DNA from 3 places in the Virgibacillus salidurans genome. Region 1 is predicted to be linked to each of the others. Evidence: riboswitches for the same ligand, from Rfam matches in the RefSeq annotation. Region 1 holds a riboswitch; each other region holds the start of a gene.
What was found. A riboswitch is a leader RNA that binds a small molecule or an ion and turns the genes downstream of it on or off. The one in region 1 is predicted to bind S-adenosylmethionine.
Positions count from the first base shown of each region.

Region 2: it holds a riboswitch for S-adenosylmethionine, as region 1 does, so the genes downstream of both, KFZ58_RS07585 (methionine biosynthesis PLP-dependent protein) here and KFZ58_RS14720 (LLM class flavin-dependent oxidoreductase) in region 1, are expected to answer to the same signal.
Region 3: it holds a riboswitch for S-adenosylmethionine, as region 1 does, so the genes downstream of both, KFZ58_RS18350 (5-methyltetrahydropteroyltriglutamate--homocysteine S-methyltransferase) here and KFZ58_RS14720 (LLM class flavin-dependent oxidoreductase) in region 1, are expected to answer to the same signal.

Region 1 is NZ_CP074373.1:2,882,836-2,888,614, reverse strand. Features, by position in the region: gene KFZ58_RS14735 (AAA family ATPase) at 1-772, shown strand, start outside; gene KFZ58_RS14730 (hypothetical protein) at 914-1,138, shown strand; gene KFZ58_RS14725 (MDR family MFS transporter) at 1,561-2,970, shown strand; SAM riboswitch class I at 3,143-3,240, shown strand; partial or broken gene KFZ58_RS14720 (LLM class flavin-dependent oxidoreductase) at 3,446-4,821, shown strand; gene KFZ58_RS14715 (sodium:solute symporter family protein) at 4,965-5,779, shown strand, end outside.
Region 2 is NZ_CP074373.1:1,454,279-1,460,057, forward strand. Features, by position in the region: partial or broken gene ectB (diaminobutyrate--2-oxoglutarate transaminase) at 1-42, shown strand, start outside; gene KFZ58_RS07575 (ectoine synthase) at 95-481, shown strand; gene metC (cystathionine beta-lyase) at 1,223-2,389, opposite strand; partial or broken gene KFZ58_RS07585 (methionine biosynthesis PLP-dependent protein) at 2,386-3,506, opposite strand; SAM riboswitch class I at 3,587-3,693, opposite strand; gene KFZ58_RS07590 (5-methyltetrahydropteroyltriglutamate--homocysteine S-methyltransferase) at 3,829-4,935, opposite strand; gene KFZ58_RS07595 (homocysteine S-methyltransferase family protein) at 4,999-5,779, opposite strand, start outside.
Region 3 is NZ_CP074373.1:3,678,733-3,684,511, reverse strand. Features, by position in the region: gene KFZ58_RS18370 (helix-turn-helix domain-containing protein) at 1-332, shown strand, start outside; gene KFZ58_RS18365 (hypothetical protein) at 437-784, shown strand; gene KFZ58_RS18360 (pyridoxamine 5'-phosphate oxidase family protein) at 1,215-1,637, shown strand; gene KFZ58_RS18355 (D-glycero-alpha-D-manno-heptose-1,7-bisphosphate 7-phosphatase) at 1,738-2,259, shown strand; SAM riboswitch class I at 2,380-2,485, shown strand; partial or broken gene KFZ58_RS18350 (5-methyltetrahydropteroyltriglutamate--homocysteine S-methyltransferase) at 2,552-3,665, shown strand; gene metA (homoserine O-acetyltransferase MetA) at 3,724-4,632, shown strand; gene KFZ58_RS18340 (CBO0543 family protein) at 4,696-5,238, opposite strand; partial or broken gene KFZ58_RS18335 (hypothetical protein) at 5,431-5,779, shown strand, end outside.

The sequences.
Region 1 (5,779 bases):
CCAAAATCGATCAACATTACAGGAACAAGTAGCTGAATTAAAAGACGCACTAAAAGACAAGCAACATGTGGATTTACGTGTCTTGCAAGAACGATTGAGTGAGTTAAAACAAGCTTATGAAGCAGCGTTTAAAAAATGGAATCAATCCAAGGAATATCATCAAGAAGCAGCGTCGCTGAAGACAAGTATCATGGATGCAAACGTGCGCGTTCGCGAAACGGAAAAGAACTTGAGCACTATTACGGATTTATATGACGTCATCAGAGGTCAGAACATGCAAAAAGTCTCATTCGAGCGGTATCTGCAAATCGAATACTTAGAGCAAATCATTGACGCTGCAAACCAGCGCATGAAGCGCCTGTCCAATGGCCAATTTTTCCTGATGCGAAGTGATCGCCAGGAATCCCACGGAAGGCAAAGCGGACTCACACTTGATGTTTATGATGCCTATACCGGGCAAACGAGGGATGTCAAGACATTGTCAGGCGGGGAAAAGTTTAATGCCTCCCTATGTTTAGCACTCGGCATGTCCGATGTGATTCAAAGTTTTCAAGGAAATATTTCAATTGAAACCATGTTCATTGATGAAGGTTTCGGTACATTAGATGAGGAATCGCTGAATAAAGCAATCGATGCACTGGTTGACCTGCAAAAATCAGGCCGGATGATTGGCGTTATTTCCCATGTACAAGAGTTAAAAACGATTTTTCCGGCAGTGCTTGAGGTGAGGAAAACAAAAGAGGGTTCAAGTCGGACCCAATTTGTGGTGTGAGCGGGGACTGTCCCCCGCTGCTCTAATGTGTTAAAGTGCAAGTGTGAAGTAAGATGATTAAAAAATACAGTCTTGCTGCTCAACAATCGGTCCATTTTGGTCGGTGGTGCGTAATTTTCACCGAATTAAGGAGTTGTTTATATGTTAAACTTCCCAAAAATTTCAGAAGTTAGGTTTACTAAATTAATCATTCACTCCATTTTTGCTGTGGTTGCCCTATCTATTTTAACCTTTCTAAGCAAAGATATAGTTGGTTTGGCACTTGGGCATCCAATTGAAAAGGATATCAGCTATGTATCCACAATATTACTTGTCATTTGGCTGTTATTTGCTATACAACGTGATAAATATCAGAAAACAATATAGCAAATGATGGAAATTTTTAAAACAATGGGACGCTTATTTGGAATAAATACCTGTAAATAATTTGATCATTTTTTACTTGGCAGATAGGAAAGTATAAACTTTCCTATGCTACATAAGTGCGGACTTTGGTTGTTACCTAAAGGCTTGGTGACAACCAAGTTTTCTAATGTTATTCCATTAAGGCGTTCTGTTTGAGTAAGAACGGAAATCCCGTTAAAACTGATGAGCTGCTTTACATATAGCGTTTTAAACAACTTCTATGGAGTATAATTTCCTCTGCTATTTTCTTCATCCCTAAAATCAACTACAAAATACAATCCTACTGAAACTTTAAAATTGCCTTTTATGTTTTTGATATGATATATTGGGAAAATGTGATTTAATCTATGATTAGTTTTTATTGCAAGAAAAGGTGGTATATAATGGAAAATACAAAAACGTTTAATTGGAAAAAACAAATACCGCTTTTCGCGATATTATTATCAGGTGCTTTTATTACTATTTTGAATCAGACACTTCTTGGGACTGCGCTTCCGCCTATCATGGAAGACCTAAATTTAAGTGAGAGTACAGCGCAATGGTTGCAGTCTGTTTTCATGCTGGTAAACGGTATTATGATTCCAGTAACAGCTTTTTTAATAGATAAATTTTCAACACGTAAGCTGTTTCTGACTGCTATGGGATTGTTTACTATAGGAACTTTTATTGCAGCTATTTCACCAAATTTCTCATTCTTAATGGCTGGACGCGTTTTTCAAGCGGCAGGAGCTGGTATAATGATGCCGCTTATGCAGACAATCTTGTTCCTTACCTTTCCCGTACACAGAAGAGGTTCGGCGATGGGATTGTTCGGGCTTGTCATCGCATTTGCACCGGCAATTGGTCCGAGTCTAGCAGGCTTTCTTGTTGATCAATTCCCATGGCGCAGTGTTTTTTATGTTGTACTGCCCATTGCGATTATAGACATTATAGCGGCTTACTTCTTACTCAAAAATGTGACGGAACAGAAGAATCCGAGATTGGATATATTATCTGTTATCCTCTCAACCATTGGGTTCGGTGGGCTCCTGTACGGTTTCAGTGTCGCTGGAGACGCTGGATGGCTCAGCTATCAGGTAATCTTATCTATTGTTTTCGGGGCAATTTCTCTCTATTGGTTCATTACAAGACAATTGAAATTGAAAGAGCCGCTCCTCGAATTCAGGGTGTTTAAACATGGCACATTTACGCTAGCGACTGCTCTTGGGATGGTTGTCTTCGCTGCAATGATTGGAACAAATGTTATTTTGCCATTATACATGCAGAATATGGTTGGGTTCTCGGCACTCACATCCGGTCTTGTGTTGTTACCTGGAGCTATTATTATGGGATTTTCAAATCCGATTACCGGATATCTCTTTGATAGATTTGGAGGAAAGTGGCTTGCTCGCGGTGGTCTTTTACTATTATCACTGACCACTTTCGCGTTCACGGATTTATCTGCGGATACAAGCTTCGCATATCTAGCAAGCATGAATGGTATTCGAATGATTTCAATTGCAATGGTGATGATGCCAATGACAACCCTGGCCTTGAATCAGTTGCCTGACCATCTTATACCACATGGGACTGCGGTTAATAACACATTCCGCCAAGTCTCCGGGTCGATCGGTACTGCGGTTCTTGTCACCATCATGACGACAACTGCCATACAAGACGACACAGTGAATGGTATTATTCATGGTGTGAATGTTTCCTTTATCGTAGCGGCAATCACAGCAATCCTTGGATTCATACTTTCGTTTAAACTCAAAGAAGAAGTAAAACCGAGAGATCGTTCAACGGAAAGTTAAAATATTTACTGATATGGAAGATAATCTTAAACTAAGGGGCGCAATTCTGAAGTGAGAATTGTGCTCTTTTTAATTTAAGGCCATATTGTTGAAGAAAGTTTATCTAAATTTCCCACTTGACAGTTTTTCCTGTATCCGTTATGATATGTAGAAATCTTAAAAATTGAATATTTCCTTATCAAGAGTCGGGGGAGGAACTGGTCCTGTGATCCCGCAGCAACCGTTAACACGGTGCTAATTCCAGCAAGCATTTCGCTTGAAAGATGAGACGTGTTTAAATAAATTTTAACCTCTTCCTCATCGGTAGAGGTTTTTTTATTGGAAATTGGTGACAGCTGGATTTCTGCACGCGATACACGTATCTTTTAATCTGAGTAATTATATAAGGAAAGTTTGATTATTTTTAGGAGGTGAACTGTTTTATAACGGAGCACGAGGAGCCAAACTTAAAATCTATTAAAAAAGGAGTATTTACATTATGACAAAACAAATTCATTTGAACGGGTTTATCCAAAATTCACCTTCTCCGCATTCCATGGGGCTGTGGAAACATGAATTGGATCAGGGAACAAATCATAATAGTTTATCTTATTGGACAGAAACAGCTCAAATTTTAGAACGTGGGAAATTTGATGCGTTATTTATTGCCGATGTACTTGGAACATACAGTGTATATGGAAACAGCCATGATGCGGCTGCTCGGCATGCAGTTCAGCTTCCAGCGCATGATCCGTTAATCCCTATTTCGGCAATGGCAGCAGTCACTAAAAATTTGGGCTTTGCGCCGACGATTTCCGCTACATATGCACAACCCTATTCGCTAGCACGGCAGTTATCGACACTTGATCATTTAACCGGGGTAGGATTGCGTGGAATGTGGTGACATCGTATCTGGAAAGCGAAGCAGTTAATCTTGGCCTTAAGACCCGTCTACCCAAGGAACTCCGTTATGACCGTGCAGATGAGTTTCTGAACGTTGTCTATAAATTATGGGAACACAGCTGGGAGAACGATGCGGTTGTTTATGATAAAGAAAACGATACCTATGCAGATCCGGATAAAGTACATTTGATCGACCATGAAGGTGAATTTTTCAATGTTCCAGGCCCGCATTTGGTAGAACCGTCGCCTCAGCGCACCCCGGTACTTTTTCAAGCAGGAGCTTCTCCAAAGGGGAGAGATTTTGCTGCCAAACATGCTGAAGCTGTTTTTACAAAAAATCATTCACTGGAAGCTTTAAAAGCGTATGTTGCAGATATACGGAAGCGAACGGTGGAACAGGGGAGAAGACAGGAGGATGTATTTGTTTCTCAATTGATTCTACCAATTATCGGATCAACTGAAGAAGAGGCTAATATGAAATATGAAGATTTGATCAATCATATTAGCTTTGAGGGTACGGCTTCGCTTTTGTCAGGGCATACTGGGATTGATTTTTCCAAATATGATCCGGATCAGTACATTGAAGATATTGAGACAGAAGCAGTTCAGGGAAATTTGGATTTATATACAAAAGATCCGAATAAAAAGTGGACCTTACGAGAAGCTGTTAAAAATCATGGGCTTGGAAATGGTACCGTTAAATTTATTGGAACTCCGGAACAAATTGCAGATCGCATGGTGGAGTGGTCGAATGAAGGAGATGTGGATGGTTTTACGATTGCCCAAGCTTATTCACCGGGTACCTATCGTGAGTTTGTTGATCATGTAGTTCCTGAATTACAGAAACGTGGTGTCTACCGACAGGAATATGAAGGACAGACGTTAAGAGAAAATATGTTTGAAAAAGGAAGTGCTCACTTGCCGGATAACCATCCTGCGAAAAGGATTGGAACTGTTCAGACAAAATAATAATAAAATGAAGTTCTACCATTCGATAAGAAAATGGAGGAAATTATGTTTACAATTTATTGGATTGCCATCGTCATATGTTGGATTGTGGGATTGATAATATGGAATAAAATCTACCCGAAACAAAAAGGTGGGGGAAGTTGATGCTGGGTGATGATAATAATATATTAATATGGCTGATATTGGGAGCGTTGTTGGGATATTTTCTATTAACGACCTGGCTAGGAAAACGAGGTTCAGCCCATAGTAAGTCGATGAAAGGATTTGCTATCGCAAAAGGAAAGGTGAATCCCTGGATTGTCGGAATCAGTTTCGGGGCAAGCTATGCAAGTGCAAATCTATTTATCGGAGTTCCCGGGTGGGCTTATACCTATGGTGCACCGGTACTTTGGTATTCGCTGGGATGCTTTGGGGTCTCATGGATAGGGTTGCTTCTTTTTGCTAAAACCTTCTGGGAGCAGGGGCAAAAAAAGGAAGGCAGCCTCACCTTGCCGCAATGGCTAGGGATTCGATATCAAAGTAAAGCATTACAGGTAGTTGTTGCCTTACTCATTTTATTCAACATTTATTATATTGTTGCTCAAAATGTTGGCTTAGCAACCATGTTTGAAACAATCATAGGGATCCCGTACATGTGGGGAATTCTTATAGGGGTAACCATAACTGTCGTCTATGTTAGTTTGGGGGGCGCCTTTGCCCAGTTGATCACGGACGGAATACAAGGTACGGTCATGTCGGTCATTTCCGTCCTGTTGTTTATTTCGCTGTTTTGGTCCATCGGAGGGGGATGGAATGTTTTAGGTAACTTGCAAACGCAGATGGGCGCAATCGATGGAAGTATGTTAGGTCTAACTTCAGAGAACGGTCCGTTTCACAGTGTATTTGCTATTTTGAGCATCCAATGGCTGCTGTTTAGTTTTGCTTTGCTTCCCCATCTAATGAATAAAGTGCTGACTGT
Region 2 (5,779 bases), 1.4 Mb from region 1:
CTCGGGATTCTTGATGATAGTATTAAGCATGTTCTTGCTTAAGTTAAAATACACGACTAAATAGACAATTTATAATGGCAAAGGGGAAATAGAAATGATCGTAAAATCACTTGAAGAAATTGTTGGAACTACAGACGAAACATCTGATGAAAACTGGACGAGTCGCCGCTTTTTACTGAAAAAAGACGGGGTCGGCTTCAGCATGAATGATACCCTTATTAAAGCAGGAACAGATAATTTCTTCTGGTACAAAAATCACATTGAAGCGGTTTACTGCATTGAAGGGGAAGGCGAAATTGAAAAGGTCGAAACCGGAGATGTGTATCAAATTAAAGCAGGGACGATGTATATCCTCGATGAAAATGATAAGCATCGACTACGTGCCAGAACGCAGATGCGTATGGTTTGTGTATTTAACCCACCGCTTGTAGGAAGAGAGACACATAATGAAGAAGGATATTATCCGTTGTTGACGGAGTAGGGATAGAATTATAGAAGGGAGCCAGGCTTATTAGTCTGGTTTCTTTTTATCTTGATCTATTAAAAAATGCACTCTGATAATTTAAAATTAAATATATATATTGCAACTTTTCAGGTCCCCCCAAAATCCTCCTCCTTTTAAATTCCCTCAGGACACACTCCATTTTCTGTAGTATCATTAAAATATGGAAAAACAGGCGATGATTATTCAAGGAAGAAAGTCGCAACTGAAGATATTAGATGGATTCGGCATCTGATGACGACCAATCCCTCTTGGCACCGTTCGCGAGTTTCCAGAGAAATTTGCTTGGCCTGAAATTGGGTGTATGAAAACGGAGGCCCCCAAAGAAATTGCTTGTCGATCCCTTTTGCGCAAACTTGAACAAAAAGGGTTTATCATACTTTCCGCTCAACGAAACCCGGGGTGGAGTGGTTATCAGAAGAAGCAACCGGTGGTTAACCATGATACCAGGGGTATTTCAGGGCGCCTGCGCGACATAACGCTGATTCGTCTCGTTTCTGTCGCGAAGACGAAGAACAAAATCGTTTAATTTCTTTTGTTTCCACTTCTTGCAATGCTTCTTGAGAAATTTTTCCTTCTTTAGAACCTTTTCTTGCCTCATGTAAAATTTCTGAACGTAATAAACTTCCAACGTGATCTGCTTTAAACGAAGTTTTTACTATTGTTTTTTCATTTCAATTTCCTCTTTCTAAAATTTTTTAAGTATGCATATTTAAGTAGTCATTTTTGACGGACAGCTTTTTGTAAAGCCTGATCTAGATCTGTAATTAAATCGTCTGCATGTTCCAGTCCAATAGAAAGTCTAAATAATCCATCAGAAATTCCTCTTTTTTCTCGTTCTTCCCTTGGCATTGCAGCATGGGACATTGTAGCCGGATAGGAAAGAATTGTCTCGACTGCACCCAGACTAACAGCGAAAACTGACAAGCGGACATATTCCACAAAAGTTTTGGCTACTAGATCATCATTTAATTCAAATGAAAGGACGGCTCCAGCACCTGTCGTTTGACCAACATGGATACCATGTCCTGTATGGGAAGGTAATCCAGGATAATACACTTTTTTAATTAACGAATGATCGTTTAAGAAAGCGGCGATTTTGTGTGCTGCTTCGGTTGACTGTTTTAGACGAGTTCCCAATGTTTTGATCCCCTGGATTAATAGATAAGAATCTTGCGCACCTAAAATTGCCCCAAAGGAATTCTGCATTAAGGCTAATTTTTCACCAAGTTCTTCATCTTTTGTGACTGCTAAACCGGCAATAATATCGCTATGCCCGGATAGAAATTTGGTCGCACTATGAAGCACGATATCCACTCCAAGGTCTAGCGGATTTTGATAGAGTGGTGACATAAATGTGTTGTCAAGATACGTTAAACAATTATTCGTTTTGGCAATGCGTACAACCGCTTTAATATCGGTAATGTTTAAACAGGGATTAGATGGTGTTTCCATATAGATGATTTTTGTGTTCGGCTTGATTGCGCTAGCTACTTCGTTAAGTTCCGACATATTGACAAATGTATGGTCAATTTTAAACTTGGTTAATACTTCAGTCACAAAACGATAGGTGCCACCGTAGACGTCCCTGGAAACCAACACATGGTCACCAGCTGATAGCAGCATAAAAGCAGAAGATATCGCCGCCATACCAGAAGCAAACGCGAACCCTCTAGTTCCGCCTTCTAGCCCGGCAATTGTTTCTTCTAATGCTTGCCTTGTTGGGTTCCCTGATCGGCTATAATCAAACGGACTAAAATGATCAAAGCTTTCTTGGTGAAATGTTGAGGATAGATAAATAGGAACATTTACTGCACCAGTTTTCTGTTCTATATCTACGCTCCTTGATGCGTGGATGAATTTTGTTTCTAAATGTTCATTGCTCATATCTCAATTTCCTCCTTTTTCAAATAGGAAAATACACGTTTCAAGTCTTCGATAATGTTTCCTACATCTTCAATACCAACGGAAAAACGTAATAATCGATCGTCAATTCCTCGTCGTATTCGTTCTTCAACTGGTATGTCTGCATGGGTCTGTGTGGCAGGATAAGTAATGAAACTTTCCACCCCACCAAGACTTTCGGCAAACGTAATTAATTGCAGGTTTGCTAAAAAGGATTCAACCCATCTACTTTCTTTAAGGCGGAATGAAAGCATACCGCCGATTCCGGTATATAATACATCGGTAACAGCAGGTTCACTTTTCAAATACTCGGTAATTTCCTTGGCATTTTCTTCGTGGCGTTTCATCCGTAAACCAAGCGTTTTTAATCCCCTAATTAATAGCCAAGAGTCAAAAGCAGACAATACTGCACCAGAGGCATTATGGTTGGTTGCTAGTCTTTCATAAATTCCCTCTCCCTTAGCAATGACCAATCCAGCCAGTACATCATTGTGTCCGCCGATGTATTTCGTTGCACTATGAATAACAATATCAGCTCCTGATTCTAACGGTCGTTGCAGATAAGGGGTTAAAAAAGTATTGTCAACAATAAGTAATAGATTATATTTATGGGCAAGTGATGCATACGATTCGATGTCAATTTCCTGCATTAATGGATTTGTTGGTGTTTCAATGAATAATGCCTTTGTTTTATTGGTAATCAACTTTTCCGTTTCATTGAAATCGTTAAATTTAGAGTAGGTTGTTTTTATCTTATAGGCATCTTCATAATGTTTCAGTAACCGATATGTTCCCCATAAATATCCTCTGGAACAATTAATTCATCATCCGTTTGGAAAAGGGAGAGTGTTAACTGAATAGCAGCCATCCCTGAACTACAGGCATATCCACTATCACCAGCTTCTAGTTCTGCTATTCCTTCTTCTAAAATAGTTCGTGTTGGATTTTTGGTACGTGTATAATCATATCCTGTGGACCTACCAAGTCCTTGATGTTGATATGCTGTCGATAAATAAATCGGTGGGCTTATTGCACCAGTCGTCTTGTCAGAATGATTGCCCAACTGCGCCAACAGCGTGTCGATGCTTTTCTCCGTCATGTTATCAATCCCTTTTCTGTGAATTAAGCAAAATAAAAGGACCTTCAATAAGAAGAAGGTCCTTAATACCGAAAACTATCTTCATATCTTCTAGGTAATATACCTATTGGAATTAGCAACTTGGACTTAAATAAGACCGGTTGCTAAGACTTTAACGGACCAATCTCTCTGTCTCTCTGGATAAGAACAGTAATTTGGAAAAACTTATTTCTCTCACTGAATAATTTTCACATGATCAAAACTACCATTTCGGATGTTTGTAAATTAATAGGTGTTTATCATAAAGATAGAAAGGCCCCTTATCACTGAAAAGGGCTTTGAATTATCCCCAAATTTCTTTAGAAATGTCAACAATAAATTTTAGTTTTCTCCATTGATCTTCTTCTGTTAATTTATTTCCATGATGGGTTGAAGCGAATCCGCATTGTGTACTCAAGCATATTTGTTCAAGTGGTACATATTGTGATGCTTCCTGAATTCGTGCTTTTATTGATTCTTTATCTTCAAGTTCACCATTTTTGGATGTTAAGACACCAAGTACAACTCTTGATCCGCCATTTGGAATAAATTCTAATGGTTTGAAATCACCTGAACGTTCATCATCGTATTCCAAGAAAAATCCATCAACTTTTTCCTTTGCAAATAGTTTAGGGGCAATAAGTTCATAGCTTCCTTCAAAAGCCCAATTAGACCGATAGTTTCCACGACATAAGTGGGTCGTCACGAACAAATCTTTTGGTTTTCCTTCTAATACTTCATTTATAACTCGCAATGCAAGATCAATAAGTGTTTCTCGTGAATATTTACCATCATTAAACGGGATATCTGGAGAAGAAAGGCCAGCAATATAAACATCATCAAATTGTAAATAGCGAACTCCAGCATCGTAAAACGCCTTTAATGCATCACGATATGTTCTTATTACGTCATTTGCATATTCCTCAATGTCAGGATAGATACTCTCGTCGATAATTCCCTCATTAAACAGTTGATTAGGACTAGGAATCGTTTGTTTGGCAACCGCACGACCATCAACAATTTTATTAAATTCAACAAAATCTTTTATAAATGGATGGTTAGGATTAAAGGTAACTTTTCCTATATTTCGGATATTATATTTTTCCGTTTCCTCATTACCATGGAAAATATATCCTATATCGGGGACATATCCCTCTATACCATTCAAATGTTCTAAGAAATCGGTATGCCAAAATCTACGTCTAAACTCACCGTCAGTTACTGCTTCTAATCCAACTTCAATTTGTTTGTCAACGATTCGTTTAATTTCTTTTGTCTCAACTTCACGTAATTGTTCTGCTGTAATATTTCCTTCTTGGAATTCCTTTCTCGCTTCATGTAAATTCTCTGGTCGTAATAGACTTCCAACTTGATCTCCTCGAAATGGTGCTTTTATTAATGTGATTGACATTTAAATTCCTTCTTTCTTTTTTATTTTTTTGAAATTAGTGTTATCGTTCCATAAATCTATCTCTTAAGCTTTTAACCGATAGTTCAAATTGTGTTCTTTTAGTGTTTTGTCTTTTCCAAATAAGAAATGCTTTTCCATGTCGGGGGAGTATTTTGAATTCACGGCTTCAACACCCACCGCCTCAGCCACTGCACGCAGCATTGCTGGTGATGCACCACAACATAAACCAATATAATTTATACCAATTTCTTTTGCTTCCTTTGCCCAGGCTGCTAATTCATAACGGTTATGATAAAGTGGATCCAGTGCAGTCGGGAAAGTTGTTTCTAATGGTAAATGACAACTACATCCTCCGTCCGGTAAATTAAAGAATGTTGGATTTTCTTCGGATGTGCGGTAAGGAATTGGTAAGCCACCAACATATCCGTTTACGGCTTTTCTTATGTCAGCTAAATATGGTTGCATTGTGTCCGGACCACGGAAACAATTCATCCCAACGACCAATGCGCCTTTTTCTGAAAGTATTTTGCAAGATTCATCTACAGTATAACCATCTCTTAAAATGTTTTCCCCCATTAGTCCAAGTGTGATAACAGCTGGTAATCCTTGTTTAAGAATCTCTTCCAGTGCAATGAGTGCTTCTTCATGATAGTAAAATGTTTCACCATTAATGAAATCGACGCCTTCTTCCTTGCACCAACTTGTCATTTCAGCAAACATATTTCTTACCTGTTGCTTTGATTCAGCATCTTCTGGGTCAAAGAGATTGGTGTTGGAAATATTTCCAGCAACTAATGCTTCTTCTATTGGATGCTCTTTAGCAACTTCTTTTGCTAAACGGATG
Region 3 (5,779 bases), 800 kb from region 1:
GACTAATACAATTAAGGGAAGAAAAAGGATTATCGCCAGAGGAATTGGCTAATGAATTGCATTTTGCGAAAACAATTATTTGGAGTTATGAGCTTGGTAAGAAGCAACCGATCCCCAGTCATGTTAGTAAGATTGCTGAATATTTTGATGTGGACGTGGACTATTTACTAGGTGAAGAGACAAAATCATCAGGGGTAAACCTGCAGCATGCAAAGGATCTGGAGAGTTATAACTTATATGTGGATGATATCAAGTTGACCGATGAGGAAATAGAAGAAGCAATTGCCTATATCAAGGCAAGAAGGCTTATGAAAAATAATATGGCTATATAAGGGGAAGGTGAAAGGGTACTTTGCCCCCTCCCTTCCGTCAATTGATTGATAGATTGGGTGTTTATGTATTATGATAGATACAACAATTTACGGGAGGGTTGCCAATGAATGCGTTAGAGGTATGGAACAAAATACAAAAGCGAGATTACGAGTTTGAGATACATACAGTACCCAGAAATCATCAGGAACCATTATGGTTTGCTGTAATTCCTGCAGACGACACCTTAATTATAAAACCCACCACATTTAAAAAACCAAGTGTGAATATATCGAAAAACAGAAAGATCAGTTTCAAAGAATTCGAGCGTGTCCATGTTTTTTATGATCGTTGGAGCAGCGGGGAACCAGGTGTGAGGAAAGAAGCATCCTATGTATCGAAAAATACAGCATATATTTTTGCATTGATTGAAAGGTTTGAGAAAAAGCATGGGGTCGGTTCTTCTGCTTCTTAAGGAGGCGGGAGAACCTGTCCACATGCTTTTTTAAGGAGGTTAAAAAATTTCAGTTACCGATTTAAAAGCTGCTCAAAAATGGTCTAAAATTCCTAAGGACATCCAGATGCAGCTTCTTAGCAATGTGTTTTGTGTCAACTGCATGGAAACTACTATCGTCGATTATGACATGCATAACGACAAGCATGGAATATTGCTTAAAGGAAAATGCAAAAAATGCGGGGAAGATGTTGCTAGACTTATTGAGGATAATTAAGAAAGGGTAATTTAATTTAGAGGTAATCGCTAACCTTAGGGAGAGCGGTCACCTTTTTTATTTTACAGTAATATACATTCCAAGCCACATCCATTTCTGAAGTCAGGAAAATGTTTATTTTTCAAGAGCAGAAGGAATACTATTTACACCAGCAACAAAAAGGAGTGTATAGTAATGAGTCAAACTGAGATCAAAGCAACCGTTGAAAAAATTCTAAAAAGCAGCTACGTTGGCCCGATGGCAACAGTGAAGAATAATAAGCCCCATACAAGGTACATGACGTTTTTCAATGAAGGATTGAAGCTCTATACGTTAACGAGCAAGGAAACGGATAAGGCGGAGGAAATTGAAGCGAATCCTTTCACGCATATTCTGCTCGGATACGATGGTGAAGGATTTGGTGATGATTATGTGGAATATCAAGGGAAGGTCTCCTTTAATAATTCAGAAGCACTGAAAAAGGAGCTGTGGAATGACACGATGAAAATTTATTTTGATGGCCCAGAGGACCCAGAACTTGTCTTGCTGGAGATTAATCCAACTGCCATCCGGGTTATGAATAAAAAAGGAGAAGCACCAAAGGAATTGGAATTCTAAGGATGAACTGGGACGGCTCTTCTGCTTTTTAGGAAGCAAAAGGGCTGCCCCGTGCTTCCCCGTTGATTTGTGCAAGTAACATATGGAAGAAGGTAATGTCATGAACATCGGCATGTTTCTTGACCGGGATGGTGTAATCAATGAGGTACTCACCAATCGGGTGAAATTCGTAAATAAGCCAAAGGACTTCCATTTGCTAAGTGGTGTAGGCGAAGCTGTAAGGCGGTTCAATGATTTGGGATTTAAGGTTTTCGTTGTAACGAATCAGGGGGGGATCGGGCTTGGCTATATGCAAGAAACTGCTTTAGAGGCAGTACATACAAAGATGAAAAAAGATTTAGCCGCATTTGGTGCAACCATCGATGACATCGCTTATTGCCCCCACAAGCCACATGCGAATTGTGCCTGCCGTAAGCCGAAGCCGCAAATGATTTTGGATTTTGCAGAAAAACATGATATTGATTTAGATCAAAGTTATATGGTAGGGGACCGCGAGCCGGATATTGAAGCAGGGAAGGAAGCGGGTGTTAGGACCATTCTTATTGGAAATAGGAAAGAAACACGAGCAGATGCAGACATGTTTTTTCCAGATCTTATTTCGGTTGCACAGTGGATAGGGTGACACACGTATGCATGCTACCCTTTGTCGTTAGTATTGTGAGGGTTGTCCATGCTTCCTTGCTTTTTATCTATAAAAATGCTACTATCGTTTGTATAGTAATTCAAATAATTCAGGTAACGATTCTTATTAAGAGAGGCTGAGGGACTAAGCCCAGTGACGCTTCAGCAACCTGTTATTATAACAAGGTGCTACTTCTAGCAAGTTGATGAAACTTGGAAGATAAGAAGATGATCGCATGATAGTGCCTCTTCTTAATCGAAGGGGCCTTTTTTGATTAAAGGAGCGGAATACCATGACAACAACAAAATTAGATAGCAAGGCACCATTCAAAGCAGACCATGTGGGTAGTTTTCTAAGACCGGAACGCCTTAAACAGGCAAGAGCCCAGAATGCAAATGGAGAAATTTCCGCCCAGCAGCTTCGTACTATTGAAGATGAAGAAATAAGCAAACTTGTCGAAAAGCAGAAGGAAGCAGGACTTACGTCGATAACCGACGGGGAATTTCGCCGTTCATGGTGGCATTTTGACTTTCTAGAAAATTTGGGTGGTGTGGAAGGATTCGAATCAAACACTGGATTGAAGTTTGATGGCATTGAAACAACTGCCCATGCGATTCGTGTAACAGGCAACGTTGATTTTAATGAAGATCATCCATTCCTAGATCATTTCAAGTTTTTGCGAGGAAAAGTAGGAGAGGATCATGTTGCCAAGCAGACCATTCCAAGCCCTAATATGCTCCTAGTTCGGGCGGAGATTGATAATGAAGTTTATGGTGATATTGAGGATTTGTTGAGGGATTTGACAAATGCCTATAAAAAAGCGATTCAGGCTTTTTATGATGCGGGATGCCGCTATTTACAGCTTGATGACACGTCATGGGCTTCCTTTTTATCGGAAGAGGGGGAACAATCGCTCCGCGCGGAAGGGTATGAGCCTGCCGAACTGCAAAAATTATGCAAACGCGCTATCAATGAATCCATCGCCGATCGTCCAGATGATCTTCTGGTTACCATGCATATTTGCCGGGGCAATTACCGTTCGTTATTTCAGTTCTGGTTCGTATGATAAGGCATCGGAAACGATATTTAATGGTCTGAATGTTGACGGGCTTTTTCTTGAATTTGACGACGGGCGTTCCGGTGGATTCGAACCGCTGAAACATGTGAACAGGGATGATCTGCATGTTGTTCTAGGTTTAGTTACATCCAAATTTGCTGAGCTGGAAAATAAAGCCCTTGTAAAAGAGCGAATTGCTGAAGCGGCTGGATATCTATCCTATGATAACCTATGTCTTAGCCCGCAATGTGGATTTGCTTCAACGGAAGAGGGTAATGATTTAACGGAAGATCAGCAATGGGATAAAATCCGCCATATTGTAGAAATTTCTGAAGAAGTGTGGCAATAAACAGGTGCGAGTTTTAACGTTGTTAATAGAATAAGTATGCAGGAGGGAGAGATGTCAGTTGCCAATAAACATACCGAAAGAATTGCCTGCAACGGAAGTATTAAAACAAGAGAAAATTTTTGTGATGGATGAAGATCGGGCAAGGATGCAAGACATTCGTCCACTTAATATAATCATCTTAAATTTAATGCCGGAAAAGGAAAGGACGGAGTTACAGCTCCTGCGTTTATTGGGGAATACGCCCCTGCAGGTAAATATCACGTTCTTAAGAATGCGGACACATGAATCGAAAACTGTAAGCAAATCCCATTTGGATACGTTCTACACAACCTTTGAAAACATCAAAGATCGCCGGTATGATGGAATGATTGTTACCGGAGCCCCAATTGAGCATCTGCCATTTGAAGATGTAAACTATTGGGGAGAATTAACAGAGATCATGGAATGGACAAAAGAGAATGTGACTTCTGTTTTGAACATTTGCTGGGGTGCCCAGGCCGCATTGTACTATCATTATGGGATTGGTAAATATGAGCTGCCGGAAAAATTATTCGGCGTTTATAATCATCTGGTGTCTGATCCCAAAATAAAGCTGGTTCGTGGATTTGATGAAATTTTCAACGCTCCACATTCCAGGTATACAACCGTTTCGATGGAAGAAATTCAAAATGATCCACGCCTGACCTTACTTTCTTCCTCAAGTGAGGCTGGTGCGTTTATTGTTATTTCCAACGATGAAAAACATATTATGATTACCGGTCATTTTGAATATGATGCTGAAACACTTGCTGAGGAATACACGCGGGATCACCAGAGGGGTCTGGATACAAGCATACCGGAGAACTATTTTCCAGGTAATGACCCAAACGAAAGACCACCGAATACATGGCGGTCGCACACGCATTTGCTTTTTTATAATTGGCTTAATTACTATGTATATCAGCAAACCCCTTATCAATGGGATTAGCCACGATAAGCGAGTGACTCAACGCAAGGCACGGGCAGTCACTCGCTTTTTCTATGAAAAACGCTAAAATCCTTTGTCCCCGACCGCCTTATCGGCCATCCATTTCACGAAAACACCAATCAGAAAATAAAAAGGTGTAGAGTACCAATGCTCCCATCCAAGCAAGATATAAATACCTAACATCCCAAAAATGGGTTCCGCCACGAATACGGCAAAAAGCGATAATAAGAAAAGCCTAATAAGGTAAGGCCTCCATTTTCTAGCGTATTGATACAGAAGCATATAGCTTACTGGAATGATGGCGATATCGACAGTTAGTAATTTTTGTGTGAACGGTGCAAGTTGGTAGGCATAGGCCCATAAAGTTAAGAAAAGGCCAATCTCATCCAAAATTAATGCGATAATGCTTGCCATTAATCCGACCAGCAAGATGGCATTCAATCTCTTTTTATCCACTACAATTGCCCAAACGAACCAAAGCCCTACAGCGATAATCAGGAGGAACCACCACTGATAAGAGAAAATAATACTTTCAAAAAAGTACTCATTTTTAAATTGGACGAACCTTTTTTGCATTTCAATGATTTGCATGGCTGCTGGTTTCACCTTTCTTCAGATGTGAGCTAACCATAGGATTTGTTTTCCTATAAAAGATATACACACCTAATAACATACACTTCATTAGGATAAACGTTCTTTTTAAGGAAAGGTTATAAAAGACAGATAAATTTCGTAATAGGAGTCATTTCATTGAAAAATAACACTTCAGATAATAATGCCAGGCGGTACATTGCTCATATGACCGCGCTTGGTACAACACAGCTCCATTTAAGAAGTCCTTCGATCATTGCCTGGTGGAGTGCTGCTTTTCCGGGATTTGGACATTTGCTTTTATCAAAATATATCCGGGGTTTTGTCTTGTTTATTTGGGAAGTGATCGTTAATGTGAATGCGAATATTAATTTGGCAATCATGTATTCTTTTCAGGGTAACATTGATATGGTTGTTCAAGTGCTTGAGCCCAGATGGCTTTTAGTTTACTTGCCGGTTTACTTTTTTGGGATTTGGGATGGTCACCGAACAACGGTGGAAATGAACAAAATTTACATACTGGCAGACCGTGAAGAACATCGTTTCAATTTATTTA